Regions from separate parts of the Pseudoflavonifractor sp. HNCC25GI2 genome, predicted to be linked through region 2. Evidence: predicted binding sites of a transcription regulator. Region 2 holds the regulator's gene; each other region holds the start of a gene.

The links. Region 2 encodes HrcA, which represses chaperone genes, less so after heat shock. Its sites were predicted from a motif close to TGTTAGCACTCNNNNNNNNNGAGTGCTAACA; they were not measured.
Region 1: a site for HrcA is predicted at 2,733-2,763, ahead of clpB (ATP-dependent chaperone ClpB). Genes of this name have one in related genera too.
Region 3: a site for HrcA is predicted at 7,398-7,428, ahead of AC3YUO_RS01460 (co-chaperone GroES). Genes of this name have one in related genera too.

Annotation. Positions count from the first base shown of each region.
Region 1 is NZ_JBYUOW010000006.1:39,071-49,149, forward strand. It holds gene AC3YUO_RS09280 (hypothetical protein) at 1-629, shown strand, start outside; gene AC3YUO_RS09285 (DUF1294 domain-containing protein) at 675-956, opposite strand; gene AC3YUO_RS09290 (2-hydroxyacid dehydrogenase) at 967-1,956, opposite strand; gene AC3YUO_RS09295 (Hsp20/alpha crystallin family protein) at 2,203-2,634, shown strand; gene clpB (ATP-dependent chaperone ClpB) at 2,807-5,437, shown strand; gene AC3YUO_RS09305 (C39 family peptidase) at 5,526-6,395, opposite strand; gene AC3YUO_RS09310 (TrpB-like pyridoxal phosphate-dependent enzyme) at 6,519-7,904, opposite strand; gene AC3YUO_RS09315 (DMT family transporter) at 8,289-9,173, opposite strand; gene sfsA (DNA/RNA nuclease SfsA) at 9,306-9,998, shown strand.
Region 2 is NZ_JBYUOW010000002.1:16,540-26,618, forward strand. It holds gene dpsA (dipicolinate synthase subunit DpsA) at 1-348, shown strand, start outside; gene AC3YUO_RS02645 (dipicolinate synthase subunit B) at 332-949, shown strand; gene AC3YUO_RS02650 (transketolase family protein) at 995-1,939, opposite strand; gene AC3YUO_RS02655 (transketolase) at 1,941-2,786, opposite strand; gene dnaJ (molecular chaperone DnaJ) at 2,958-4,109, opposite strand; gene dnaK (molecular chaperone DnaK) at 4,261-6,114, opposite strand; gene grpE (nucleotide exchange factor GrpE) at 6,369-6,938, opposite strand; gene hrcA (heat-inducible transcriptional repressor HrcA) at 6,960-8,024, opposite strand; gene AC3YUO_RS02680 (hypothetical protein) at 8,231-8,443, opposite strand; gene AC3YUO_RS02685 (DUF6364 family protein) at 8,547-8,705, shown strand; gene AC3YUO_RS02690 (MATE family efflux transporter) at 8,747-10,079, opposite strand, start outside.
Region 3 is NZ_JBYUOW010000001.1:309,566-319,644, reverse strand. It holds gene AC3YUO_RS01495 (response regulator) at 1-196, shown strand, start outside; gene AC3YUO_RS01490 (ATP-binding protein) at 273-2,057, shown strand; gene AC3YUO_RS01485 (hypothetical protein) at 2,050-3,363, shown strand; gene yycI (two-component system regulatory protein YycI) at 3,379-4,194, shown strand; gene murI (glutamate racemase) at 4,302-5,123, shown strand; gene AC3YUO_RS01470 (THUMP domain-containing class I SAM-dependent RNA methyltransferase) at 5,160-6,278, shown strand; gene AC3YUO_RS01465 (diacylglycerol/lipid kinase family protein) at 6,357-7,265, shown strand; gene AC3YUO_RS01460 (co-chaperone GroES) at 7,477-7,761, shown strand; gene groL (chaperonin GroEL) at 7,824-9,452, shown strand; gene AC3YUO_RS01450 (NfeD family protein) at 9,834-10,079, shown strand, end outside.

The DNA of each region.
Region 1 (10,079 bases), on a different contig from region 2:
GCCTGTGCTGCTATGAGGGCGGCGGTCTGTCCGCCAACATCCGGGGCGACCAGGTCTTGGTGGGCTCGGCAGCCTTTATGAACCTGATGGAAATTTCCCTGCCCCCGGGCCTGAACGTAAAAAGCGCCGTGTTCTGCGCCATCAACGGAGAACTGGCAGGTATTTTCGCCCTGAATTACACCCTGCCCGATACAGTCTTCCCCTCGGTGGAGGAGCTGATGCGGGAGAAAATCGGGCTGGTGCTGGCCACCCGGGACTTTAACCTCATCCCCGCCATGCTTCAGCAGCGGTTTAAGCTGGCGGCAGACAAGATGGACTTTCCGCCGGTGGAGCGCCGCCGGGAGCTGTCCGATCCGGAGCAGCCCCACGGGGATACCCTTACCGCTCTGCTGTGCCGGGAGGGCATCTTCCCCTTTGCTGAGGCGGTGACCGCAGCCCGCCGTCTGCGCCGTGCCGCCCGGGTGGGCGCAGTGTTGTGCTGTATGGGCGCGGTACTGGGTATGGCCCTGGCGGCCTACTTGGTGTCCGCTGTGGCTTACAGCTCCCTGTCCCCCCTGAACCTGCTGGTTTATTCCATTGCCTGGCTGATTCCCGTCTGGTTTTCTTCCGGATGGGTGCATCGGTTCTGAATATGAAAAAATCCCTGCTGTCCAATGGGCAGCAGGGATTTTTTACTAAAATCGGTAGGCCAGAAATCCGGCCAGCAGAAGCTGTAAAATCAGCAGAACAGGGAAGCCAAAGCGGAAATACCAGTGCCTGGTCTTGTGGTGGAAGAGATGCATCCCAACCGTACCGCCCAGGGCGCCTCCCAGCAGGGCGGCGAGAAACAGCGTCTTTTCCGGGATACGCCAGGCGTCCCGCCGGGCCTTCCACTTGTCCAGCCCCATGAGGGTGAAGGTAATGAGGTTGATGACTGCCAGCCAGACAAGAACGACTTTTAAGAGAAACGCGGGCATAGAAACTCCTTTACAGTCCGTTGACGATGAAGTTGGGGCGCTTGCCCTCCAATACCAGGCGCAGGCTGTTCCACATGTTGGCGTGGGCCCGGCGGAAGGAGCCGCCGGTGATGCCGCCCAGGTGGGGGGAGTAGATGGCCCGGTCCTGCACCTCCGGAGGCAGGTCCACCAGAGGGTGGTCGGCGGGGGTGGGCTCGGGTGCCAGAGTATCCACGGCGATGCCGCCCAGACGTCCCTCCATGAGGGCCTGACGTACTGCCTGGTTGTCCAGCAGGTCACCCCGGGCGGTGTTTACCAGGATGGCGTTGGGCTTCATTTTGGAGAGGAGATCTGCATTGACCATCTCCCGGGTCTCATCGGTCACCGCGCAGTGGAGGGAGAGAATGTCGCACCGGGCGGCCAACTCCTCCAGAGGCAGGTAGGTAACGCCAAAGTCCTGCTCCACCGCCTCCGGACGGCGGTGGGGAGTATAGTAGTAGAGGGGGCAGCCGAAGGGCTGGAGGCGGCGGGCGGTGGCCTGGGCGATGTCGCCAAAGCCCACAAGGCCCACCGTGCACAGACCGAGCTCCGGGGAATCGGAGACCATCACAGCCTCCTTCATGGTGATTTGCTGTCCGGCTCTGACGGCGTTGTGGCCGGTGATGCCGTGGCGCAGAGCCATGAGCATGAGCATGACCGTGTGCTCGGCCACAGAGGCGGCGTTGCAGCCCTTGTTGTTGCACACAAAAATACCACGTTCCCGGGCGGCCTCCAGATCAATGCGGTTAAAGGCTACGCCCTCGGAGTGGATGAGCTTCAGCTGGGGCAGCAGCTCCATCATGGCCCGTTCCACCGGAGTGATGGCGTCCACAAACAGAGCCTGGGCGTCGGGGTGCCGGGCAGCGGCCTCGTGCAGAGGCTGGTCAATGGGGCAAAACACTGGCTCCACGGGCAGTTGGGCCACAAAATCCGGCTGATAGGCCTGGTAACGGGCCTGAGAACCAAAAATAAGTACCTTCAAACAAATCCCTCCCGGAATAGAATCGACAAAATTAAGTATAACATTCTTTCATTCTTCCGGCAAGAAGCGAGGAGAATGGAGAAAATGAAATTAGCACTCTATATTTGAGAGTGCTAGAATTTACAATTTAGACATAAAGTTTGCGAGAATTGTTCATAATCCGGAGCTATACTAAAGCCAAAGTTAAGAAGGGCCCAGGGAACGGCGAGGTGCCGCAGAAACCCGGCCCGAAAGGAGTTTTGAGTTATGTATAGTTTGCTTCCCTTTGGACGTTACACCAATAATAGTTTGAACAGCCTGTTTGATGATTTTGAGCGCAGCTTCTTCCCCGTGGACCGCAGCCAGATGCCCGCCTTCCGTACCGACATCAAGGATGAGGGCGACCACTTCCTGCTGGAGGCCGACCTGCCCGGCTTCCGGAAGGAGGACATTGACCTGCACCTGCAGGATGGCCTGCTGACCATCACCGCCAAGCACGATGAGACCTCGGAGAACAAGGATGAGAACGGCAAGTATGTCTGCCGGGAGCGCCGTGTGGGTAGCTTCACCCGTTCCTTCAATGTCTCCGGCATTCAGGAAGACGCCATCAGCGCCAGCTATGAAAACGGCGTGCTGAAGCTGACTCTGCCCAAGCAGGGTGAGCCCGAGCCCCAGAGCCGGAAGATCGCCATCCAGTAAGGATGGATATGCGGAAAAGGCAGGCCTGCGGGCCTGCCTTTTCTTTGAAAAAATTTGCCCAACCCCCTTGCCAAATGGGAGGAAATAGGCTATCATAATTTTAGCACTTAGATAATACGAGTGCTAAAACTTAATACAAAAAATGGAAACCCGAAAAGGAGGTTTCTTCCATATGAATATGAATCAGTTTACGCAAAAATCCCTTTCTGCCATCCAGGGGGCCAGGGATCTGGCCCAGGAGTACGGGCAGCAGCAGATTGAGCAGCAGCACCTGCTGCTGGCGCTGGTGTCCGACCAGGAGGGCTTTATTCCCCAGCTGCTCACCGCCATGGGAATGACGGTGCCCAGCTTTGAGGCGGCCATCAAGGCCGAGGTGGAAAAGCTGCCCAAGGTATCCGGCGGCAGCCGGGAGGCAGACAAAATCTATGTGGCTCAGGACGTGGACAAGGCACTGAAGAGCGCCGAGCAGGCGGCAGAGTCCATGAAGGACGAGTATATCTCGGTGGAGCACATCTTCCTGGGCCTGCTGGACAGCGCCAACCGGGAGCTGAGCCAGCTCTACCGCACCTATAACGTCACCCGGGAGCGGGTCATGCAGGCTTTGGCCTCCGTCCGGGGCAATCAGCGGGTTACCAGCGACAACCCGGAGGAGACCTATGATGCTTTGAAGAAGTACGGCTCCGATCTGGTGGAGCGGGCCCGTCAGAACAAGCTGGACCCCGTCATCGGCCGGGATGATGAAATCCGGAACGTCATCCGTATCCTCTCCCGGAAGAGCAAGAATAACCCCGTCCTCATCGGCGAGCCCGGCGTGGGCAAGACCGCCATCGCCGAGGGCCTGGCCCAGCGGATTGTAAAGGGGGACGTGCCCAGCTCCCTGAAGGACAAGACCATCTTTGCCCTGGATATGGGCTCCCTCATTGCCGGCGCCAAGTACCGCGGCGAGTTTGAGGAGCGTCTGAAAGCCGTCCTGAATGAGGTGAAGAAGTCCGAGGGCAAGATCATCCTGTTCATCGATGAGCTTCATACCATTGTGGGCGCGGGCAAGACCGAGGGCGCCATGGACGCAGGCAACCTGCTCAAACCCATGCTGGCCCGGGGCGAGCTCCACTGCATCGGTGCCACCACCCTCAATGAGTACCGGCAGTATATTGAAAAGGACGCCGCTCTGGAGCGCCGGTTCCAGCCCGTCATGGTGAACGAGCCCACGGTGGAGGACGCCATCGCCATCCTCCGTGGCCTGAAGGAGCGCTACGAGGTGTACCACGGTGTGAAAATCACCGACGGCGCCATCATCGCCGCCGCCACCCTCAGTAACCGCTATATCACCGACCGGTTCCTGCCCGACAAGGCTATCGACCTGGTGGATGAGGCCTGTGCCATGATCCGCACGGAGATGGACTCCATGCCCACCGAGCTGGACGTCATCCAGCGGAAGATCATCCAGCATGAGATTGAGGAGGCCGCCCTGAAGAAGGAGACCGACAAGCTCTCTCAGGAGCACCTGGCGGAAATCCAGAAGGAGCTCTCTGACATGCGGGAGGAGTTCAAGGCCAAGAAGGCCCAGTGGGACAACGAGAAGGGCGCCATCGGCAAGGTGCAGAAGCTCCGTGAGGACCTGGAAGCCGCCAACGCCGCGCTGGAGAAGGCCCAGCGGGAGTACGACCTCAATAAGGCCGCCGAGCTCCAGTACGGCAAGATTCCTGAGCTGAAAAAGGCCCTGGAGGCGGAGGAGCAGATTGCCAATGAGAGCCGTCAGCGCTCCCTGCTGCGGGACAAGGTCACCGAGGAGGAGATCGCCCGCATTATCGAGCGCTGGACCGGTATCCCCGTGGCCCGGCTCATGGAGGGCGAGCGGGAGAAGCTGCTGCATCTGGAGGACATCCTCCACAAGCGTGTGGTGGGCCAGGACGAGGCGGTGCGCCTGGTGTCCGAGGCCATTCTGAGAAGCCGCGCCGGCATCGCCGACCCCAATAAACCCATTGGATCCTTCCTGTTCCTGGGTCCCACCGGTGTCGGTAAGACGGAGCTGGCCAAGACCCTGGCCGAGGCCCTCTTTGACAGCGAGAAGAACCTGGTGCGCATCGACATGACCGAGTACATGGAGAAATTCTCCGTCTCCCGGCTCATCGGTGCCCCTCCGGGATATGTGGGCTATGAGGAGGGCGGCCAGCTCACCGAGGCGGTGCGCCGTCACCCCTACTCCGTCATCCTCTTTGATGAGGTGGAGAAGGCCCACCCTGACGTGTTCAACATCCTCCTGCAGGTGCTGGACGACGGCCGGATTACCGACAGCCAGGGCCGCACGGTGGACTTCAAGAACACCATCATCATCCTCACCTCTAACCTGGGCTCCCAGTTCCTGCTGGACGGCATCGATGAAAACGGCGAGATCAGCCAGGAGGCCCGGGACCAGGTGAACGAGCTGCTCAAGCGCTCCTTCCGCCCGGAGTTCCTGAACCGGCTGGATGAGATTGTCTTCTATAAGCCTCTCACGAAGGAGAACGTGACCCACATCATCGACCTGATGGTGGCCGAGCTCAACAAGCGTCTGGAGGATAAGCAGCTCACCGTCACCCTCACCCCCGCGGCCAAGGCGGAAATCATCAACGCGGCCTACGACCCCATCTACGGTGCCCGGCCCCTGCGCCGTTACCTGCAGCACACCGTGGAGACGCTGATCAGCAAGAAGATCATCGCCGACCAGGTGGAGGGCGGCCAAACCCTCACGGTGGATTGTCGGGACGGCCAGCTGGTGGTGGACAGCCACGAGGTGCTCACCGGCGAGGTTATCGACCTGTAAGCCGACTGCGCTGCCGTAAAAATCAATCCCCCGTGCTCTCTGCCAAAGCAGAGAGCACGGGGGATTTTTTATGGGTGGAGTGAGGGATTTACTCCACCGGGGAACAGGCCCACAGATTGCGAATCTGGGGGGCCAGGGTATCAAAGTCCCACCGCTTTTCACTGTTGGAGGGGCGGTTGGGGTCATTGAGGCAAATTTGTCCGTCCTCCATCCCGGTGAGGAGGATGAAGTGGCCGCTGGTGGTGAAGTCGCCGGGACCCATGCTGCAAATGACAGGATGGCCGTTTTTCAGTTCCCGGGTGACAATCCCCTCGTCCAGCGGGAGCTCCTCCGCCTCCAATCCATAGTGGCGGCAGCCCTCCCGCATGAGGTCCCAGCTGGAGCCGGAGCCATCCACGTACCAGCCCGCCTCCTGGGCGTATTGGGCCACCACCCAGGGGGTGATGGTGTTGTCTCCCGTCAGGCCGCACACCGCCATGGACAGCACGGTGGGACCGCAGCCGGTGAGGCCCATCAGCCCATCCCCGTAGGTCTGGTAGCCCCAGCGCTCATCCCACTGCAGGAGCTGAGGAAATGTTCCTTGCTGTACCTCACCCACCGTCTTTGCGGCGGGCTCGTCCTTTTTCTGGGGGTAGTCCAGCACAAAGTCAAGGGCCTCCGGGTTGCGGGCAGCCAGCTCCAACAGTGCTTCGGGATAGCGGCCCGGGTGGTCCAGCAGAGGCTGGGCCTCGGGCTGGCTGTCCGCCAGGGCCTTCAATTCATCGGTCAGGGTCTGGGGAAGCTGAGGCGCGGAATGGAATCCCTCGTAGATCCGGGGCAGAAAGAAAATGGCCAGTCCCAGCAAAATACCGGCAGCAAACAGCTTGGGCAGGGGGCTTCGGCGTTTCCTCCTCCGTTGAGAGGAGCGGGAGCGCCGGGGTGTATCATAGAGGTCATTTGGATCCTGAGAGGAATACATACCATCACCATCTTACAAAAGCCTTGATGCGGCAGGAGCAGCGCCCCTGCCGCATCTTGAATGATATACCCCGGGAATTAAAAAGAGGAAAAGAAAAGATTAAGAAATTCAAAAGATTAAAATTTAAATGCCCTCATTCTGAGGAATCTTGGGGAGAGAGTCAAAGCCCTTCTGAAGGTCCTCGTCGGTGGGGACATAGTCGGTCATGGTACCGGAGAGGTAGGACTCATAGGCGGTCATGTCGAAGTAGCCGGTGCCGGTGAGACCGAAGAGAATGGTCTTGGCCTCGCCGGTCTCCTTGCACTTCAGGGCCTCATCGATGGCACCCTTGATGGCGTGGGCGGACTCGGGGGCAGGGAGGATGGTCTCCCGCTTGGCAAAGAGGACGGCTGCCTCAAAGACCTGGGACTGTTTGTAGCTCACCGCCTCCATGTACCCGTCGTGGTACAGCTTGGAGAGAATGGGGCTCATACCGTGGTAGCGCAGGCCGCCGGCGTGGTTGGCGGAAGGGATGAAGCCAGAGCCCAGGGTATACATCCGGGCCAGGGGGGTAACCTTGCCGGTGTCGCAGAAGTCATAGGCGTACTTGCCCCGGGTGAAGGAGGGGCAGGAGGCGGGCTCCACCGCTACAATGCGGGGATTTTTCACACCCCGGAGCTTGTCAGCCATGAAGGGGGCAATGAGGCCGCCCAGGTTGGAGCCGCCGCCGGCGCAGCCTACCACCACATCGGGGTACTCGCCCAGCTGCTCCATGGCCAGCTTGCTCTCCAGGCCGATGATGGACTGGTGGAGCAGCACCTGATTGAGAACGCTGCCCAGCACATAGCGCTTCTTTCCGCGGCTCTGCACGGCGGCCTCCACCGCCTCGGAAATGGCGCAGCCCAGGCTGCCGGTGGTGCCCGGATTTTCGGCCAGAATCTTCCGCCCGGCCTCCGTGGTCATGGAGGGGGAGGGGGTGACGCTGGCGTCAAAGACCCCCATCACCGCCTTGCGGAAGGGCTTCTGCTCATAGGAGCACTTGACCATGTAGACGTCGCAGGTGAGGCCGAAGTAAGAGCAGGCCTCGCTGAGGGCAGTGCCCCACTGGCCAGCTCCGGTCTCGGTGGTGACGCCGGTGAGGCCCTGCATCTTGGCGTAGTAGGCCTGGGCCACGGCGGAATTGAGCTTGTGGGAGCCGGAGGTGTTGTTGCCCTCAAACTTGTAGTAGATGCGGGCGGGGGTGTCCAGGGCCTTCTCCAGCTCATAGGCCCGGATGAGGGGGGAGGGGCGGTACATTTTGTAGACCTCCAGTACCTCCTCGGGAATGTCCACATAGGGGGTGGTTCCGTCCAGCTCCTGCTTGGCCAGCTCCTCGCAGAAGATGGGGGCCAGATCGGGCATCTCCAGGGGCTGCAGGGTGCCGGGGTGGATGAGGGGGTCGGGCTGCTGGGGCATGGCCGAGCGCAGGTTGAACCACTGGCGGGGCATCTGGTCTTCGGTCAAATACAGGCGGTGAGGGATTTTGTTCATGGTGCTCATGGTTCATTTCTCCTTTTCGTCTGGGGAGAAGGCAACAAAAAAGCCCTTCGTCCCCGAAATTTTTTTCTGGGACAAAGGACTGCAATCAGCCTCTGCGGTGCCACCCGGATTGACGTATGAAGATACGCCCGCTCACTTTCACAGGCCAAACAGCCCATGCTCCCCTGATAACGGGCGGAGTCCCCGTCGCGCTACTAGGTTTCCCGTTCGCATAGCCCTCAAAAGTCCATTCACACCGGCGTCCCCTGCCGCAATTCCACCGCCTGCGGCTCTCTGTAAGGTTCCGACTCGCTGCTACTCCTCTTTCTCATCGGTTTCCTGATTTAATTTGGTGTTATTATAGCGAGGTGAAGTTTGGCTGTCAAGCCCCAATTTTCAGTTTGTCTCTTTTTTTACCGGGCGGTTGAGCAGGAGAATGGCGGCAAAGATGGCGGCCATGCCCAGCAGCTTATAGATGGTGACCTCCTCATGGAAGAGCAAAATGCCCAGTAGAGTGGCCACCAGCAGCTCGGCGGTGGACAAGATGGAGGCCTTTCCGGCCTCGGCGTGGACCAGTCCCATGGTAAAAAGGTAGGAGGGAATGGCGCAGCACAGAAAGCCGATGCCCAGGGAGCCAGCCCAGAAGGTGGGATTGGGCAGCAAATCCACCCTCAGGTACAGTCCGGACAGGGGGATGGCCAATACGGCGCAGAAGAGGATGGTGTAGAAGGAGACCGTGGAGGCGGAGTATTGCCGCAGGGCAACCTTGCTCAGCACGGAGTAGAGGGCGTAGCCGAACCCGGCCCCCAGTCCGGCGAGGATGGTGAGACCAGACAGCCTAGTCTCGCCCAGCGGGAGCAGGCCGGTGGCCAGGGTACAGCCCACAAAGGTGATGAGCAGGGCAATGAGCTTCACCGGAGTAATCCGCTCCCGGAAGAGAAAGGTAGATAAAATCATGACGAACACCGGGGAGGTATACAGCAGAACCGCGGCCACCGACATGGAGCTCTGAGCGATGACGGTAAAATAGCACCAGTTGAAGAACAGCAGTCCGCAAACACCGGAGCCGAAGAAGTAGTACCAGTGTCGGGGATGGATGCGCAGGGCCTTGGGGTCAGTGACGAGCAGGTAGAGAAAAAAGGCTACCGAGGCCACCAGGTTCCGGGCGGCCACCCCCTGCAGGGAGGTCAGGCCCACGGCGGTGAGCACTTTGACAAACACACCGATCCCGCCCCACAGGCAGGCGGCGGCAATGATACTCAGATAGGCTTTTTTCTCCATGATGCTTGATTCGCTCCTCGTGGTGGGTTATACTCAAAAGCACTGTATTCGGCGGGCCGTTGGAATGAACGGTGCAGATTGTCGAATAAAGGCGCGATTCCTATCATAGCAGAGCGGGGAGGCAAAAAGCAAGTGCGGTATGAGAGAATTTGTCCCGGGCGCTTTCTGGCCCGGCCCAACCGGTTTATCGCCCATGTGGAAGTGGAGGGCCGGACCGAGGTGTGCCATGTGAAGAACACGGGCCGCTGCCGGGAACTGCTGGTGCCCGGAGCCCTGGTGTATCTGGAGGAGAGCACCAACCCCGCCCGAAAGACCCGCTTTGACCTGGTGGCCGTGGAAAAGGAGACGGAGCGGGGACCGCTGCTCATCAACATGGACTCCCAGGCCCCCAACAAGGTGTTTGGAGAGTGGGCCTCCTCTGGGGGCTTCCGGCCGGATCTCACCCTGCTGCGCCCGGAGACCACCTATGGCGCCTCCCGCTTTGATTTCTACTGGGAGTCCCCCTCCGCACGGGGGTTTGTGGAGGTAAAGGGGGTCACCCTGGAGGAGGAGGGCGCAGTCCGGTTTCCAGATGCCCCCACCTTACGGGGCGTGAAGCACCTGGAGGAGCTGGCGGCGGCCAAAGCGGCCGGCTATGAGGCGGCGGTGTGCTTCATCGTCCAGATGGAGGGAATGCGGTACCTGGAGCCCAACGACGCCACCCATCCCCAATTCGGAGACGCCCTGCGCCGGGTGGCCAAGGCGGGGGTGGAGGTGCTGTCCATGGAGTGTGCCGTCACCCCGGAGGAGCTTCGGGTGGTCCGCCCGCTCCCTGTGCGGCTTTAAGGCGGAGCAAGGAATCTTTGCTTGACTTTTTCTCCGGAAATCCCCATGTTGGAGACAGAAAAGGGAGCGAGGAGGACAAAC
Region 2 (10,079 bases):
AGGGTCAGCGTGGCCGCCCGAAAGTACGAGCAGCTGGCCTGGGCCCAGGCCATGGGCTTCGGCACCGAGCATCTGGAGCAGCTGGCGGGCTGGCTGTGCAGCTACAACCTGGTGATCAATACGGTTCCCGCCCAGGTACTGGGCCAAAAGGAACTGGAGGATCTGCGCCGGGACTGCCTGGTGCTGGATCTGGCCTCCAAGCCGGGCGGCGTGGATCTGGCAGCGGCAGGGGAGCTGGGGCTGACGGTCATCTGGGCCCTCTCCCTGCCGGGCAAGGTGGCCCCGGTGACCGCCGGCGCGGCCATCAAGACCACAATCTATAATATGCTCCATGAATTGGGCCGCTGACGGCCCGGAAAGGAAGGTTCTCTTGGACAACATCACTGTGGGATTCGCCGTGTGCGGCTCCTTCTGCACCCACGCCAAGGCTATGGCTGCCCTGGAGCAGGTGCGGGCCCGCTGGCAAAATGTCATTCCCATCGTCTCCGAGTGCACCGCGGAAACGGACACCCGCTTTGGAAAGGCCCACGACCTGATGCGGGAAATGGAGCGCATCTGCGACCACCGGGTCATTGCCTCGGTGAAGGCCGCCGAGCCCATTGGCCCCCAGCATCTGCTGGACCTGCTCATCATCTGCCCCTGTACCGGCAATACGCTGGGCAAGCTGGCCTCCGGCGTAACCGACTCCAGCGTTACCATGGCCGCCAAGGCCCACCTGCGCAACAGCCGCCCTCTGCTTATTGCCCCCTCCACCAACGACGGGCTCTCCGGCTCCGCGGCCAGCATCGGCGCTCTTCTGAACCGGAAGTACATCTATTTTGTCCCCTTCGGGCAGGACGATCCCGCCAAAAAACCCACCTCCCTGGTGGCGGACTTCTCCCAGGTGGCCGACGCCGCCCAGGCCGCCCTGGAGGGCCGGCAGCTTCAGCCTCTGCTTCTAAGAACGTAAAAAAATGCCTGTGCCGACGGCACAGGCATTTTTTTATGGAATGGTTTACTTGCCGCAGAAGTCCTTGGCCACTTCCACAATGTGGTCGGCGCACAGACCGAACTGCTTGAGCAGCGCGGCGGCGGGGCCGGAGTGACCGAACTCGTCGTTGACGCCGATGCGGCGCACGGGGGTGGGGCACTTCTCGGAGAGCACACCGCACACGGCCTCACCCAGGCCACCCAGAATGTTGTGCTCCTCGCAGGTGATGATCTTGCCGCAGTTCTGAGCGGCCTTCAGCACCAGCTCCTCATCCAGAGGCTTGATGGTGGCCATATTGATGACCCGGGCCTGGATGCCCAGCTCAGCCAGGGCCTTGCCGGCCTCGATGGCCTCGGCCACCAGCAGGCCGTTGGCGATGATGGCCACGTCGGTGCCGTCCCGCAGCACCTCGCCCTTGCCAATCTGGAAGGAGTAGCCCTCCTTCTCATGGAAGACGGGAACAGCGGAGCGGCCAAAGCGCATATACACGGGGCCCACGTGCTCGTAGGCGGCCTTCACCATGGCCCGGGCCTCCACATCATCGGCGGGGGACATGACCACCATGCCGGGGATGGAGCGCATGGTGGCAAAGTCCTCGCAGCACTGGTGGGACGCGCCGTCCTCGCCCACGGAGATACCGCCGTGGGTGGCACCGATCTTCACGTTCAGGTGGGGATAGCCGATGGAGTTGCGAATCTGCTCAAAGGCCCGTCCGGCGGCGAACATGGCAAAGGTGGAGGCAAAGGGCACCAGGCCCATGGCCGCCGCGCCGGCGGCCACCGTCATCATATTCCCCTCGGCAATGCCGCAGTCAAAGTGGCGGTCAGGGAAGGCCTTCTTAAAGGTTCCGGTCTTAGTGGCGCCGGCCAGGTCGGCGTCAAAGACGATCAGGTTGTCATGCTGCTGTCCCAGCTCCACCAGGGCATTTCCGTAGCTGTCCCGGGTGGCAATTTTCTTCACGTCGGCCATCTTACTTCCCCTCCACTTCTGCCAGCTGAGCCGAGAGCTCCTTCATGGCAATCTCAAATTCCTCGTCGTTGGGGGCCTTGCCGTGCCAGCCGGCGTTGTTCTCCATGTAGGAGACGCCCTTGCCCTTCACCGTCTTCATCACGATGGCAAAGGGAACGCCCTTGGTGGCTCTGGCCTGGGCAAAGGCGGCCTCAATCTGGTCAAAGTCGTGGCCGTCGATCTCAGTCACTTCAAAGCCGAAGGCGCGCAGCTTTTCGGGGATGGGGTAGGGGCTCATAACATCGGCCACGTTGCCGTCAATCTGCAGGCCGTTGTTGTCGATGATGACGCACAGGTTGTCCAGCTTGTAGTGGTGGGCAAACATAAAGGCCTCCCACACCTGGCCCTCCTGAATCTCACCATCGCCCAACAGGGTATACACCCGGCAGTCCTTGCCCTGATACTTGGCGGCCAGCGCCATGCCGGCGGCGGCGGAAACGCCCTGGCCCAGGGAACCGGTGGACATGTCCACGCCGGGGGTCTCGTTCATGTTGGGGTGACCCTGGAGGTGGCTGCCAATGTGGCGCAGGGTGAGCAGGTCCTCCTCAGGGAAGAAGCCCCGCAGCGCCAGGGCCGCGTACAGGCCGGGGGCGGTGTGGCCCTTGGAAAGGACAAACCGGTCCCGATCCGCCCATTTGGGGTTCTTGGGGTCCACATTCATCTCTTTAAAATAGAGGTAAGTAAAGAGATCGGCGGCGGACAGACTTCCGCCGGGATGTCCGGCCTTTGCGCTGTGGACGCCGCGAATGGCACCCATACGCACCTTGCAGGCCATGGCCATCAACTGCTTTTTCTCTTGCTCTGTCATGGCATTTCCTTCTTCCTTAAAAAGTCCGGACCTCCTTCCATGCGGTCCGGCCGATGGGCTTCATCGCTCCTATTATAGCGGACGGGCCTGCAAAGCGCAAGGGTGCAAATTCCCCTTCCGGGCGCAAAAAGCGGCTTCGGGAACACACTCCCGAAGCCGCAGGCACTGCTCTTATTTCTTCTTTTTGTGCTTATCGAAGAAGGTCTTGATGGGGCGCTCCCCGGTGGTCTCGCCCATGGTCTCACCAAAGGCGCGCAGGGCGTCCCGCTGCTCGGTGGTCAGGTTGGTGGGCACCTGCACCTTGACGGTGACATACTGGTCGCCACGGCCCCGGCCGCGCAGCTCGGGAATGCCCTTGCCCCGCAGGCGGAAGGTGGTACCCGGCTGGGTTCCGGCGGGCAGGGTCCACTTCACCTTGCCGTCGATGGTGGGAATTTCCAGCTCAGCGCCCATGGCCGCCTGGTAGAAGGAGACGGGCTGCTCATAGAGCACCGTGGTGCCCTCCCGCTGGAAGTGGGGATGGGGCTTGATGCGCACGCCCACAATGAGGTCACCGGCGGGGCCGCCGTTCTTGCCGGCGTTGCCCTGGCCACGGAGGGAGACAGCCTGGCCGTCGTCGATACCGGCGGGGATGGTGACGGTGATGCGCTTCTTCTTTCTCACGCTGCCCGTTCCACCGCAGCTCTTACAGGGACTATGGATAATCTTGCCGGTGCCGCGGCAGCGGGAACAGGGGGCAGTGGAGGAGAAGGCAAAGCCGCCCGCCCCACGCTGGATGCGGATGACGCCGGTGCCCCGACAGTCGGGACAGGTCTCCGCCGTGGTGCCCGGCTGGCAGCCGGAGCCCTGACAGTCGTCACAGGGCTCGGTGCGGTTGAGCTCAATCTCCTTCTCGCAGCCGAAGGCGGCCTCCTCAAAGGAGAGTGTCAGGTTGGCCCGCAGGCTCTCGCCCTTCTGGGGGGCGTTGGCCCGCTGGCTGCTTCCGCCGCCGAACCCACCGAAACCGCCGCCGAAGAACGACCCAAAGATATCCCCCAGGTCGATGTCGCCCATATCAAATCCGCCGTAGCCGCCGCCGGCGCCGAAGTTGGGATCCACACCCGCGTGGCCGAACTGGTCGTACTTGGCCCGCTTCTCCTTGTCGGAGAGGACCTCATAGGCCTCGTTGACCTCCTTGAACTTGGCCTCGGCGGTCTTGTCTCCGGGGTTCATATCCGGGTGGTATTTTTTGGCCAGCTTCCGGTAGGCCTTTTTTAATTCATCCTCCGAGGCGCCCTTGCTGACGCCCAGCACCTCGTAATAATCTCGTTTCTGTTCTGGCATATCCTTGCTCACCTCGATCATGAAAACGCAGAAACGCAGAATGCAGAGTGGTAACCGGGGAGATTCCGCCGGAGGCGGCGTGACATTGGCCCCGTCCGCCCCCGGCGAATCTCAGAATGTCAATTCTGCATTCTGCATTCTTAATTCTGCATTACTTCTTGTCGTCGTCCACGACTTCGTAGTCGGCATCCACCACGTCGGGGCCGTCATTGCCGCCCTGCTGGCCGCCACCGAAGTTGCCGCCCATGTCGGGGCCGGGGCCGGCCTGGCCGCCCTGCTGCTGATAGAGCTTCTCGCTGACGGCGTAGAAGGCCTTGGTCAGCTCCTCGGTGGCGTTCTTGATGGCCTGGGTGTCATTGCCCTTCAGGGTCTCCTTCAGCTTGCCCAGAGCAGACTCCACATTGGCCTTGTCAGCGGCGGGAATCTTGTCGCCCATCTCCTCCAGGGTCTTCTCGGTCTGATAGACCATCTGGTCGCCCTGGTTGCGGACGTCAACCTCTTCCTTGCGCTTGGCGTCCTCGGCGGCAAACTGCTCGGCCTCCTTGACGGCCTTGTCGATGTCCTCCTTGGACATGTTGGTGGAGGAGGTGATGGTGATGTGCTGCTCCTTGCCGGTGCCCAGGTCCTTGGCGGAGACGTTCACGATGCCGTTGGCGTCGATGTCGAAGGTCACCTCAATCTGAGGCACACCGCGGCGTGCGGGAGCGATGCCGTCCAGGTGGAACTTGCCCAGAGTCTTGTTGTACTGAGCCATCTCACGCTCGCCCTGGAGCACGTGGACCTCAACGGAGGTCTGGTTGTCGGCGGCGGTGGTGAAGGTCTGGCTCTTCTTCACGGGGATGGTGGTGTTGCGGTCGATGAGCTTGGTCATCACGCCGCCCATGGTCTCAATGCCCAGGGACAGGGGGGTGACGTCCAGCAGCAGCAGGTCCTTCACGTCGCCGGTGAACACGCCGCCCTGCAGGGCCGCGCCCAGAGCCACGCACTCGTCGGGGTTGATGCCCTTGAAGCCTTCCTTACCGGTGAGCTTCTTGACCATCTCCTGAACCGCGGGGATACGGCTGGAGCCGCCCACCATCAGGACCTTGGAGATGTCGCTGCCGGTGAGGCCGGCGTCGCCCATGGCCTGACGGACGGGGCCAGCAGTGGCCTCCACCAGGTGAGCGGTGAGCTGGTCGAACTTGGCACGGGTCAGGGTCAGATCAAGGTGCTTGGGGCCGGTGGCATCGGCGGTGATATAGGGCAGGTTGATGTTGGTGGAGGTGACGCCGGACAGCTCAATCTTGGCCTTCTCGGCAGCCTCCTTCAGGCGCTGCATAGCCACCTTGTCGCCGGTGAGGTCCACGCCCTCGGTCTTCTTGAACTCGGCAGCCATCCAGTCCATGACGCACTTATCGAAGTCGTCGCCGCCCAGGCGGTTGTTGCCGGCGGTAGCCAGAACCTCGATGACACCGTCATCGATGTCCAGGATGGACACATCGAAGGTGCCGCCGCCCAGGTCATACACCATGACCTTCTGAGCGGTCTCCTTGTCCACGCCGTAGGCCAGAGCCGCGGCGGTGGGCTCATTGATGATACGCTTGACCTCCAGGCCGGCGATCTTGCCGGCATCCTTGGTGGCCTGACGCTGAGCGTCGGTGAAGTAAGCGGGAACGGTGATCACGGCCTCGGTGACAGGCTGGCCCAGATAGGCCTCGGCGTCCGCCTTCAGCTTCTGAAGGATCATGGCGCTGATCTCCTGGGGGGTGTACTTCTTGCCGTCGATGGACACCTTGTAGTCGGAGCCCATCTCACGCTTGATGGAAATCACGGTGCGGTCGGGGTTGGTGATGGCCTGGCGCTTAGCCACCTGGCCCACCATACGCTCGCCGTCCTTGGAGAACGCGACCACAGAGGGGGTAGTACGGTTGCCTTCCGCGTTTGGGATGACAACGGCGTCGCCGCCTTCCATGACGGCCACACAGCTATTGGTTGTACCTAAGTCGATACCGATAATCTTGGACATAATGTTTTCCTCCTAAATATATGAAAGATTGTTATTTACAAAATGAATTGGGAAATTAGATTGTTGCGCCGCGGTGCCTCCGCGCTTCGGGTTGTCACGCTGCAGCGGCTGCGCGCTTCGGCTTGTCACGCTGCGGCGGCTGCGCGACGCGCGGCTTCCCTTCGTCTCGGGCTGGTCTTCAGACCGCTATGCGGTCCTCCGCTCGCCCTCGCTCCGGTCCATCCTCGCTGCTCCGCACGCCTCCGCGCTTCGTTTTAATTGGCCACCTTGACCATGGCGAACCGAATGACCTTTTCGCCGCACTGGAAGCCGGCCTGAAAGACCTCAGCCACGGTGTTTTCACCCAGGGTCTCATCCTCCACATGCATCACGGCGTTGTGCTTCTGGGGGTCAAAGGCCTCGCCCAAGGCAGGAATCTCGGTGATGCCCAGCTTGGAGAGAACCTCCTTGAGCTGGTTCATGGTCATCTCCACGCCCTTCTTGTAGGCCTCGTCGGCGGTCTCCTGCTTCAGGGCCCGCTCCAGATTGTCGTACACCGGCAGGAAGGCCGCGGCGGTCTCCGCCTTGGCATCGGTCCAGATGGTTTCCTTCTCCTTGGCGGTGCGCTTGCGGTAGTTGTCGTACTCAGCGGCCAGACGGAGGTATTTGTCCTCCTGCTGGGCGTTCTGGTCCTTGAGGGCCTCCAGCTCACGGAGCAGCGGGTCCTCCTCAGGGGGTGCGGTCTGCTCGCCCTGAGGCTGCACGGTCTCCTCCTGCTGGGGAGCCGCCTGGTCCTGAGGCGTTTCCTGAACGGGATCCTGCTTTTTTGTTTCCTTTTTGCTCACGTCTGCGCGCTCCTTTTTTCTTTATTCCTTGTCCTCACTGTCCTCGCCGGGGGGCAGCTCGCCCTTGCCGAACATTCGGGTCAGGCTGTCGGCGAAGTAGGACAGACGGGCGGTCACCTTGGCGTAGTCCATCCGGGTGGGACCAACCACACCGATGACGCCCCGCATATTATCTCCAATGTCATAGCTGGCCATGACCACGCTGGTGTCTTTCAAGGCGTCGCTGACATTCTCCGGTCCAATGAGTATGTTCATGTTGGTGCCCCGGGCCAGGCTGACGGGCAGCTTCGAGCCCTCCTGCTCCTCAGCCAGATAGGTCATCAGGGGTTTGGCCTTATCCAGGCTGTGGTACTCCGGGTGCTCCAGCAGATGGGTGATGCCCGAGGTGTGAATCTTTTTCTGGCTCTGGTCGGCCAGGACCTCCACCGCGAAGTCCACCACCAGCGAGATAAGCTCAAAGGCGGCGGGAGCGGTACGGGCCTCCATCTTGTCCAGCGTCTGCTCCATCTCCTCCCGGGTCAGGCCCACGAAGGAGCTGTTGAGCACCGCCGACAGCAGCTGCAGCTGGGTGTCGGACAGGGCGTCGGGCATGCGGATGAGCTTGTTCTTCACCACGGAGTTGTCCGTCATCACCACGGCGATGAAGGCGTTTTCCTCCACCATGAGGAGGTCAAACCGCTTGACGGTAATCCGGGTCTTGGCCTCGGCCATGGTGAACACCGGATAGTCGCTGATCTGGGAGAGCACCTTGCCCGCCCGGTCAATGACCCGGTCCAGCTCCTCCATCTTCAGGTTCAGCGCCTGATTGATGCGCTCGGTCTCCTGAAGGGTGAGCTGGTGCTGATCCATCAGCTCGTTGACATACAGCCGGTAGCCCGCCGGGGAGGGAATCCGTCCCGCGGAGGTGTGGGGCTGCTCCAGAAGGCCCAGGTCGGTGAGGTCCGCCATCTCATTTCGGATGGTGGCGGAGGACACATCCAGTCCCGCCCGCTCGGCCACGGCCTTGGAGCCTACCGGCTCGGCGGTGGCGATATAGGTCTCCACAATGGCGCGTAAAATTCGTTTTTTCCGGTCACTGAGCTCCATGCTTCCACCGCCCTTTCTTTGGTTTATGGTTTTAGCACTCATTATCCCCGAGTGCTAAAGATAATGTACCACCGGGTACAAAAATTGTCAATAGGCACTTTATGAATTTATTTTAAACAAATCGGCCGGACCTTTCTTTGCAGAAAAGCCCGGCCATTGCTAAAATTAAACGCCAGAAATGGACGTGTTTCCTGGGGCAGGCGCACCTACCGCTCCTGCTCCCTCCGACGGGCCGCCCAGTCCTCCAGGCGGCCGTATATCCCCCGGAACCACTCGGTCAGCGGATTGCCCCGAAAGCCCACCACCACCGGCTTCCACTCCCCGCAGCCCTCGCACAGATCCTCCTCCAGCACCACCTGCTCCGGAGTATAGTGGGTCCCGTTCATCTCGTTCCAGCAATCCAAACAGAATTCTGCCACGGAAATCGCCTCCTTTTAAAATATTACATTATAACACAATATAATGCAATACAATATTTGAACATTGTATTACATTTCCATACAATAAAGATAAGGTGATAATATGGGAATTGAAAAAAAGACTTACAGCTTTCGTCTGGAAGAAGACTTGGTGGAACAGCTCCGGGTCTATGCCAAGGAGGAAAACCGTAACTTATCTAATATGATAGAGACAATCCTTCTGCAGTACGTGTCGAATCGTGTCGATGAGGACAAAAAATAACAGCTCGTTTGAAAAACGAGCTGTTATTTTTTCGTATTCGATTATCCCACCACAGTGAGGTCCCGGACCCACCGGCCGGACCGCAGCCGCCAGACGCCTACGGCAAATTTTCCAATCTGCTCCACGCCGAAGGCCAGATAGACCCAGAACACCGAGGTTCTCAGCAGCACGCCGCACACCACGGCATAGGGGATGGCCACCAGCCACAGGTTGCCCACATCAATAAGGGTGGCCGCCCGCACATCTCCGCCGCCCCGCAGCACGCCCACAATATTGACCGTGTTGAAGTTCCGCAGGGGCATGACACAGGCCATGACGGTAATCATCATGGTAGCCACGGAGCTGGCACCCGCAGAGAGCTTGAACAGGGGGAACACCCACTGGGGCGCCACAAACCGCACAAAGCACAGCAGAAGCCCGCACAGGACGAGGCCGCACATTACCGCAAGGGTATCCATGGTCAGGCCCACGTTCTTCAGGTTCTTGGTGCGTCCCGCGCCGATTTCCCGTCCGATGATGACCGCTGCGGTGGCGGCCAGGCCGAAGGAAAACACGGTACACATCTTTTCCACGTTGCCCGCCACGGTATAGGCGGCCAGAATCTCCGTACTGCCCTCCATGTGGCCCATAATGGTGGGCATAACCGACGTGCCCAGACCCCACATGGTCTCGTTCAGCACCACCAGGCCGCCGTAGCGGAGGAACCGGCGCACCATGGAGCCTCCGGGCCGGACCAGCAGCCCCGCCCGCACCCGGAAGAACCGGGTTTTTACCATATGGGTGACCACAATGACCACCTCCAGGCACCGGGCAATGAGGGTGGCCAGAGCCGCTCCCTGTACCCCCAGGGCCGGGGCGCCCAGGTTGCCGAAGATGAACACCCAGTTCAGGCAGGTGTTCACCGTCATGGAGGCCGCCAGGATATACATGCCCAGGGCGGGATGCTCCATGCTGCGGTAAGCCGCCACATAAATCATAGTGAATGCGTTGCACACATAGGATATACCGGCGATGCTGCCGTATTCAGCGGCCATGGCCACCACGTCCGGCTGGTTGCCGAACAGGCTGAGGAACTCCCGGGGACAAATCAAAAGCACCGCGGCAAAGGCGGAGGATACCAGCAGCACCACCCAGAGTGCCACGCCGATAACCCGGTTGATGGCCTCCATGTCCTGCTTTCCCCAGTACTGGCTAATCAGCACCGAGGCTCCGCTCTGGACACCAAAAATAAACAGCTGCACCACAAAAAGCGGAATATTGGCCAGGGTCACCGCCGCCATGGGCGCCTCGCCCAGCATACCCACCATAAAGGTATCCGCCATACTCAGGGTGCTGGTAATCAGATTCTGCAATACAATCGGGGCGGCCAGCGCC
Region 3 (10,079 bases), on a different contig from region 2:
CCTGGCCGCCCAGCCGGGGAAGGTGTTCTCCCGGGAGGCCCTCATGGAGCATGTGTGGAACTACGAGGGCTATGTAGGCGACGTGCGGGCGGTGGACGTGGCCGTGCGCCGGCTGCGGGAGAAAATTGAGGACGATCCTGCTTCGCCCAAGTTCATTGTGACCAAGCGGGGGATGGGGTACCTGTTCGGAGGCTGAGAAGCCTGCCGGAACCGCACCGCAATCCGCCTGACGCGAAAAGACCGCGGCTCTCAGCCGCCTCGGAGGTGAACCCATGCGCAGTGTGCATATGAAGCTGGTGATGATTCTGGTCCTGCTCATTCTGTCTCTGATGACAGTGGTAGGAGCCTTCCTCATCAACTCGGTGACAGCCTTCTATCTGGAGGAATTCTACACTCAGATGGCGGACGTATTTGGGGATGAGGACCTCTACGAGGATCTGACCACCCAGGCGCAGGGCGAAGAGGGCGGAAAAACCGGCGACGCGGAGCAGATGGCCGAGGTGCTCAAGGCCTACTCCGGCGCGCTGGGCGTGGACAACATCAACCGCAAGCTGTATATCCTGGACAGCAACGGGAATTGCCTCGTCCATCCCGACGGGGAGACGGGGCAGCTGGAGTACACCAAGAATCTGTCCTTTGCCCTGACCACCGGGCTGGAGACCAACCAGTCCGGCGATGAGAGCAACCCCGCCCTGAACTACATGGATGTGGCCGTGCCCATTCAGCGTGGGGACCAGTCCTACATCATCTATATTTACGACAACAAGGCCACCGCCAACAACCTAACCGACCAGATGTTCACCCTCATTGTGGAGGCTTTGCTGTTCGGTGTGGTCATCTCGGTGCTCCTGTCCTTCCTGCTGTCCAAGACCATGGTCACCCCCATCCAGCGACTGACGGAGGGAGCCATGCGGGTGGCCGAGGGGGACTTCTCCCGAAAAATTGAGGTGACATCCCGGGACGAGATCGGCGTGCTCACCGATACCTTCAACGACATGGCGGGCCAGCTTCAGGACACCCTGCGCCAGGTGGAGAACGAGCGCAACAAGCTGGACACCCTGTTCCTCCACATGACCGACGGCGTGGTGGCTTTCTCCCGGGAAGGGACGGTCATTCACTCCAACCCCGCCGCCGCCCGGATGCTCCGCCAGAGCATCGGGGAGGAGACCTCCTACGACCAGCTCTTTGGCGATATCGCCTCGTTGGAGCAGGTGCTTGAGGCCCCCGACCACCTGGAGGGTGAGCGGCAGGTGCGGGACAGCTTCCTGCAGCTGCTGCTGGCTCCCTTTGACCGCGGACGGGAGGGGGGCGGCGCCCTGGTGGTCATTCACGACGTCACCGAGCAGCGCAAGAACCAGGAGATGCAGCGGGAATTTGTGGCCAATGTGTCCCACGAATTGCGGACGCCTCTGACCAACATCCGCTCCTACGCCGAGACCCTCACCGAGGGAGCGGGAGACATCCCGCCCGCCATGGAGAAGAAATTCCTGGGCGTGATTCTGAACGAGAGCGACCGGATGACCCACATTGTCCAGGACCTGCTCACCCTGTCCCGGTTCGACTCGGGACGGGACGATTTGAAGCTGGCCCGATTCTCCTTCGGGGCAGCGCTGCAGGATCTGTATAACGCCGTCTACATGGAGGCCCAGCGCCACAACCATGTTCTGCGCCTGGTGGAGGGAGAGGACCTGCCCGATATCGTGGCCGACCGGGAGCGGATCCTGCAGGTCATGATGAACATCGTCTCCAATTCCATTAAATATACCCCCGACGGGGGCGAGATTACCATTTCCGCGGGACGGACCGAGGACAAGGTGTGGATGATCGTGGATGACAACGGCATCGGCATCCCGGAGGAGGACCGCCCCCGGATCTTTGAGCGCTTCTACCGGGTGGATAAGGCCCGCTCCCGCCAGTCCGGCGGCACCGGCCTGGGCCTGTCCATTGCCAAGGAGATTGTGGACCGGCACAAGGGAACCCTGGAGCTGCTGGACAAGGAAGGGCCGGGCCTGGCGGTGCGGCTGGAGCTGAACATTGAGGGACCGGACCATGGATAAGGGAAGAAAAAGACGGCGTGCCATTGAGCTTGCCAAGGATGTGCTCATTGTACTGCTGACCTGTTCGGCCCTGTGGCTGGTCACCCGCAGCCAGATTATGAGCTCTATCAACGGGCTTCTGCAGGAGGAGACGCCTGCGGGCGGGACCCATGAGACCCAGGGCGGCACGCGGGCCGACGCCCGACCGCTGCGCATTGTGGCCAGCCTGCCCGGGGAGACCCGGACCGGCCGCTGCGCCCTGCAATACGATCAGGTGGCGGTGGACGGCCTGTTTCAGCAGGTGGTCGGCCTGCTGGTGGAGACGCTGTCCAGCGCCGGGGCGCCGGAGGAGGTCACCCGCAGCCAGTGGGAGCAGGCGCTGACCACTCCGCCCAGCCTTTGCCTGGATTTTCAGGGGGAAATTCCCCTGACGGTGCTCTCCGGCTGGCTGGCCGGGGAGGAGATAGACAATACCGCCACGGTGCGCCGGTTGGTGCTCACCGTCTGGGAGAAGTCGGTGGCTCTGTACTACCAGGACCGGAACGACGGAAGCTACTACCGCTGCCTGTCCGAGGTGGCCAACGGCCAGCATCTCACCGAGGCGCTGGTGTCTCTCCAGGATAACGGGGCCTACTATGCCTTTGAATCGGGACAGTATGACTGGCTGGATCCGGATACTCTGCTGACGGACAGCGTGCCCACTCCCGACGTCTATCAGGTGAAGAATCCGCTCTCCGGCGACCAGAGTGCCCTGGAGCAGATTATGACGGCCCTGGATTTGCCCGTGAACTCCAGCAGCTTCTACTCCGTAGGGGATGAGCGGGTGGCCCGTATCGGAGGAGATAACCTGCGCCTTTCGGGAAACGGAGTGGTGGAGTACCACGCCGAGGAGGGCAGCAGCCTCTTCACGGCGGCTGCCCAGCCGGAGGACGCCACCCTGTTTCAGGTGGTGGAGGCCTGCCGGAAGCTGGCCGCGGCGACGGTGGGCAGCAATGCAGGGCAGGCCAGATTGTATTTCTCCGGGGTTCGGGAGAGCGAGGAGGGGCTGGAGGTATCCTTCAACTACTGCCTCAACGGCATCCCGGTGCGGCTGGAGGACGGAACGGCGGCCTGGTTCCAGGTGGAAAACGGGCGCATTACCCGGTTTGTGCTGCGCTACCGCAGCTATACAGACAGCGGAGAGACCTCGGTGGTTCTGCCCATTCCCCAGGCGGCGGCGGCCATGGAGGCCATGGGCCTGGAGGGCGAGGAGCTGCTGCTGGTCTACTCCGACAACGGAGGAGAGACGGTGAGCGCCTCCTGGGCGGCCACCGGGAACGGAGCTTAAAGCGGAGGTGAGACGATGGAATGGCCAAAGCTGAAAAACATCATTCTGATCATTCTGATCCTCACCAATTTGTGCCTGCTGGTCTTCGTGGCCCAGGGAGAGCTGCGCAACAGTCAGCTGCAGCGGCAGGCCCGGGAGGAAGCCATCCAATTTTTGGCGGACCGGGGAATCACGGTGGATGAGAAGCAGGTGCCTCAGACCATGGAACTGCTGCCCCAGACGGTGGAGCGGAACCTGGAGGAGGAGAGCCAGCTGGCTGCCGCCCTGCTGGGACAGGGGGTAACCGTGGAGGACCGGGGAGCGGGTGTGTACCGCTACTCCAACTCCACCGGCTCCATCCAGTTTCACAGCGATGGGTCCTTCAGTGCGGAGTTCTCTTCCGGCGCCTTCCCTATGGGGGAGGACCGGGTGAAGGACTGCACGGAGCTGCTGGAGAAGCTGAACTTTCGGGGCGAAGTGCTGAGTGAGAAGGAGGATGCGCTGGTGTTCCGCCAGACCTGGAACGGGTATCCCCTCTTTACCCAGCAGGTCACCCTGGAGATTTCCGACGGCTGCCTGACAGCCATGACCTCCGGGCGGCGCCTCATCGGCGAGCCGGTGGAGGACACCACCCGGCAGCCCATCACGGTGGTCACCGCGCTCATCAACTTTTGGAACGGGCTCAACGCCCTGGGCGACGTGTGCAGCCGGATTGATACCATTACTCCCGGCTATGTGTCGGTGACCGCCTTGTCCGGCCCCATGACCCTGACCCCCGTGTGGCAGATCACCACGGATACCGGGGCCTATCAGCTGGACACCCTGACGGGGGAGCTGAGCCGGGTGGTCTGAGAAACGCGGCGTTTTCGCCCCTTCCCGCACAGCCGGTGTGCTATGCTGGGCGGGGCGGCCCCGGGAATGGGCATCGGCCCAAACGGAGAGATTGAGGAAGTGTGTCAATGCAATTGAGCAAGGACAGCCCCATCGGGGTCATTGACTCGGGAATTGGGGGCTTCAGTGTGGCCCGGCAGGTGCAGAAGCTGCTGCCGGGGGAGAATCTGATTTATCTGGGGGACGGGGCCCACATTCCCTACGGGAATCATCCCCGGGAGACCATCGTGGCCATGGCCCGGTACATGTTCCGCTTCATGGAGCGGAGGAAGGTGAAGGCTCTGCTGGTGGCCTGTAATACCATCTCCTGTGTGGTGGAGCAGTGCCAGGACGCGGTGTCCTGCCCCACCATCAACGCGGTGCAGGCGGGAGCGGACGCGGTGTCCCGCATGGATGTGGAGAAGGTGGGGGTCATCTCCACCGTCTTTACCCACCAGTCCCGGTGCTACCCCAGCCGTATCCGGGCCCAGAGCCCCAAAAAGGTTGTGGTGCTCAGCTGCGGCTGCCCCGATCTGGCCCGGCTGGTGGAGCACAACCTGGGCGATCCGGCCGGTATGGCCCAGGTGGAGGATAACCTGCATAAGGAGCTGGACCACATGGTGCTGGTGGACAAAATCCAGTGCTGTGTGCTGGGCTGTACCCACTACCCCCTGGTGGCCGACAGCATCCACAAGCTGTACCCGGACCTGCCTCTGGTAGACCCGGCGGAGCAGATGGCTCTGGAGCTGCGGGACTACCTGGACCGGGAGGGGCTGCGCCGGGAGGCGGGTATTCCCGGCCGGCTGGACATTTTTACCACCGGAGACGTGAAGGAGTACGCCCTGCGGGCCAAGCAGGTGGGGCTGGAGCGGCTGGGCTCGGTGGCCTTTTACCCGCCCATGGAGCTGTAAGGCGGGAACAGACAGAGAAAGAACGAGGTGTTGCCTGTGGATAAGGGACTGACCTATGCGGTGCCCACGCTGTTTGGGCTGGAGGGGCTGTGCGCCGATGAAATGCGCCGCCTGGGCCTGCCGGAGGTGCGGGCGGAAAACGGACGGGTGCTGTGCGGCGGAACGGAGGCCGATCTGCCCCGGCTCAATCTGAATCTGCGCACCGGAGAGCGGGTGCTGCTGGTGCTGGGGACCTTCCACGCCGGCGACTTTGATGCCCTGTATGAGAAGACACGGGCCCTGCCCTGGGAGCGGTTTATCCCTCGGGAGGGACAGTTCCCGGTGAAGGGGCACAGCCTCAATTCCACCCTCCACTCGGTGCCCGCCTGCCAGTCCATTGTGAAGAAGGCGGTGGCCGCCCGGCTGGGGGAGAAGTACGGCCTCAGTACCTTGCCGGAGACGGGAGCTCTCTACCAGATTCAGTTTTCCATCATGAAGGACACTGCCACCCTGATGCTGGACACCAGCGGGGCGGGCCTTCACAAGCGGGGCTATCGGGCCCAGGGCGTGGCCGCGCCCCTGCGGGAGACTTTGGCTGCCGCCATGGTGATGCTCTCCCGGTACAAGGGGCGGGATCCCCTGTGTGACCCCTTCTGCGGCAGCGGCACCATTCCCATCGAGGCCGCACTCATCGCCAAAAACCGGGCCCCCGGCCTCAACCGCACCTTCTCCGCCCAGAAGTGGACCTGCGTGGACAAGAAGCTGTGGCTGGAGGCGGCGGACGAGGCCATGGACAAGGAGTTTGACGGGGACTACGAGATATGGGGCGGCGATTTGGATCCCCAGGCCGTGGAGCTGGCCCGGCACAACGCCCAGCTGGCTGAGGTGGACGACCTGGTGCGCTTTGACGTGGACGACGCCCGCACCTTCCACTGGGGCGGCATCCGGGGGCGGGTGGTGACCAATCCCCCCTATGGCGAACGAATTATGGAGCGGCGGGAGGCCGAGGAGCTGTACCGGGCCTTCGGAAAGGCCTGGGCCAAGTTCCCGGAGGGCTGGAAGCTCTTTCTCCTCTCCTCCCACACCGAGTTTGAGCGTACCTTCGGCAAGCCGGCCGATAAAAAGCGCAAGCTCTATAACGGCATGCTGAAGTGCGATCTCTTCATGTACCTCTGAGCAGGAGTGGGGCATGCGCCGTTTCGCATGGCCGACTTTGCCGGAGGGCGGAGAGATGGTTTAGAAAGAGATAAGAGGGTGGCGGGTATCCGACATATTTTTATAATTAACCCGGCGGCGGGGAAGAAGGAGAGCAACGCCCATCTGGAGGGCCTTTTGGACCAGCTGAGCTTTCCCCATGAGCGGCTCTATACCACCGGGGAGGGGGACGCCTGCCGTCTGGTCCGTCAGGCTGCGGAATCCGGAGAGGACGTGCGCATTTACGCCTGCGGCGGGGATGGAACCCTCAACGAGGTGGTCAACGGGGCGGCGGGATATCCCAACGCCGCCATTACCTGTGTGCCCAAGGGGACGGGCAATGACTTTTTAAAGATCTTCGGGCCGGACTACCGGACAATTTTCTATGACCTGGAGGCCTTGGCTGTGGGGCCGCAGGCCTCTCTGGACCTGATGGACTGCAACGGCAAGCTGGGGCTGGACGTGGTGTGTGCCGGGGTGGACGCCCGCATCGCCGCCGACGTCCACCGCTACAAGGACTGGCGGTTTCTCTCCGGCAAGGGGGCGTACATCGTCTCCCTGGTGGAAAATATCCTGTTCAAGGGGATCACCCGGCCTATGGAGGTCAAAATGGGAGACCTGGACTGGCGTGGAGACACGGCCATCGTGTGCATCTGCAACGGACGGCACTACGGCGGCGGCTTCATGCCGGTGGCTGACGCCATGCCGGACGACGGAGTGCTGGATATGCTGATGGTGCCCAAGGTCAGCCTCTTTACCTTTGTCCGGCTGGTGGGCAAGTACGCCAAGGGACTATATAAGAACTATCCCCAGCTGATCCGGGACTACCACGGGCAGAGCATCACCTACTCCTCCAACCAGACCATTACCACGGTGGTGGACGGCGAGGTGATGCGGGATACCTCGTTCACCGTGCGGCTGTCGGAGAAGAAGGTGAACTTCTTCTACCCCCAGGGGGCCCACTGGTGAGGGGCGAGGAAATGGGGATTAGCACTCCCATCAAAACTTTGTGAACGAAACGTAAACTTTAAAAAAATCAACCCCAATTTTTTGAAAAAAGGGGTTGATTTTTTTGCTGGAAACAGGTATCATCATACTTGGATTTGGCACTCGGACAAAATGAGTGCTAAACCAACTTGAATTTGTTAATACCAAATATCAATATAAGGAGGAACCCGTTATGAAACTCAAGCCTTTGGCTGACCGCGTGGTTGTGAAGCTGGTGGAGGCCGAGGAGACCACCAAGGGCGGCATTATCCTCACTGGCGCCGCCAAGGAGAAGCCCGAAGTGGCTGAGGTGCTGGCTGTCGGTCCCGGCGGACTGGTGGACGGCAAGGAGGTCCAGATGACCGTGAAGGTGGGCGACAAGGTGATTACCAGCAAGTACGCCGGCACCCAGGTGAAGCTGGACGGCGAGGAAGTTACCATCGTCCGTCAGAACGACATTCTGGCCATTGTCGAGTAAGCTGCTCAGACGCCATCATTTTATCGTTGTAAATCCATTCTCATATATTGGAGGTTTTTGTTATGGCTAAGATTATTTGCTACGGCGAGGAAGCCCGCAAGGCCCTGGAGAAGGGCGTCAATCAGCTGGCTGACACCGTAAAGATCACCATGGGCCCCAAGGGCCGCAACGTGGTGCTGGACAAGAAGTTCGGCGCTCCCCTCATCACCAACGACGGTGTGACCATCGCCAAGGAGATCGAGCTGGAGGACCCCTTTGAGAACATGGGCGCCCAGCTGGTGAAGGAAGTTTCCACCAAGACCAATGACGTGGCCGGCGACGGTACCACCACCGCCACCCTGCTGGCTCAGGCCATCATCCGCGAGGGCCTGAAGAATCTGGCTGCCGGTGCCAACCCCATGGTCATGAAGAAGGGCATCTCCAAGGCTACCGATGCTGCCATCGAGGCCATCAAGGCCAACAGCCAGAAGGTCAACGGTTCTGCTGACATCGCCCGTGTCGGCACTGTCTCCTCCGGCGATGAGGCCATCGGCGCTCTGATTGCCGAGGCTATGGAGAAGGTGGGCCACGACGGCGTCATTACCATCGAGGAGTCCAAGACCGCCGAGACCTACTCCGAGGTCGTGGAAGGCATGCAGTTTGACCGGGGCTACATCACCCCCTACATGGTCACTGACACCGAGAAGATGGAGGCCAACCTGGACGACGCCCTCATCCTCATCACCGACAAGAAGATCTCCAACATCCAGGAGCTGCTGCCCCTGCTGGAGCAGGTGGTTCAGTCCGGCAAGAAGCTGCTGATTATCGCTGAGGACGTGGAGGGCGACGCCCTGTCCACCCTGATTGTGAACCGTCTGCGCGGCACCCTGAACGTGGTGTGCGTCAAGGCACCCGGCTTCGGCGACCGCCGCAAGGAGATGCTGCAGGATATCGCCATCCTGACCGGCGGCCAGGTCATCTCCGCCGATGTGGGTCTGGAGCTGAAGGAGGCTCAGCTGAGCCAGCTGGGCCAGGCCCGTCAGGTGAAGGTCACCAAGGAGAACACCACCATCGTCAACGGCGCTGGTTCCTCCGAGGAGATCAAGGCCCGCGTGGGTCAGATCAAGAGCCAGATCGAGGTTACCACCTCCGACTATGACCGTGAGAAGCTGCAGGAGCGCCTGGCCAAGCTGGCCGGCGGCGTGGCTGTCATCAAGGTCGGCGCTGCCACCGAGGTGGAGATGAAGGAGAAGAAGCTGCGCATCGAGGACGCCCTGAACGCCACCCGCGCCGCCGTGGAAGAGGGCATCGTGGCCGGCGGCGGTACCGCTTACCTGAATGCCATCCCCGCTGTGGAGAAGCTGTATGCTGAGGCTGAGGGCGACGAGAAGACCGGCGTGCAGATTATTGCCCGCGCTCTGACCGCTCCTGTGAAGCAGATTGCCGCCAACGCCGGCATCGACGGCTCCGTGGTTCTGGAGAAGATCAAGGAGTCCGGCAAGATCGGCTATGGCTTCGACGCCTACAAGGAAGAGTACTGCGATATGATTCCCGCTGGCATCGTGGATCCCACCAAGGTGACCCGCTCCGCTCTGGAGAACGCTGCCTCCATCGCCAGCACCCTGCTGACCACCGAGGCTCTGGTCGCCGACAAGCCCCAGCCCCCCGCACCCGCTGCCCCTGCTGCCCCTGACATGGGCGGCATGTACTAAGCCAAACGATTCCAAAGCCCGCGGCCTCGTGCCGCGGGCTTTTTTGTGGGCTGGGGCTTGTCGGCGAAGCCGACCTGGGGACCCGGCCAAAGCCCAGCAGAGCGGGTTTGGCCGGGAGAGGAGGAGTGGCGGAATGAGCAAGACCTGCCGTCTGGACGGCAGGGTGAGGGATAAGAATCTTACGACGAAGGCGAGCGGAGAGCGCCCACGGATAAGCGGGAACGGCCCCTGAACGGAGCCCGAGAACGAAAGAACAACCTGAAATTTTAAGAGAAATTTAATGGAACTGAATATCTTTTGGTGGCATTCCTTGTGGCAATGTGCTATGATGAAGACACCAGTAAGCTCCGGGTAGATCGGCCCGGGGGGAAAGGAGTTCATATGCTTCCAAGCACGATTTGGCTCATTGCCCTCGTTGTCCTGGTGATTGGCGAGGCCCTGACGGTGGGACTCACCTTCATCTGGTTTGCGGTGGGTGCGTTGGGCGGACTGATTGCTGCGGTGCTGGGAGGAAATATCTGGATTCAGATCGTGGTATTCCTGGTGCTGTCCGGTCTGTCTCTGGCGCTGATTCGCCCCTTTGCCGCACGGCTTCTGAAGACCAGCCGTACCCCCACCAACGCTGAC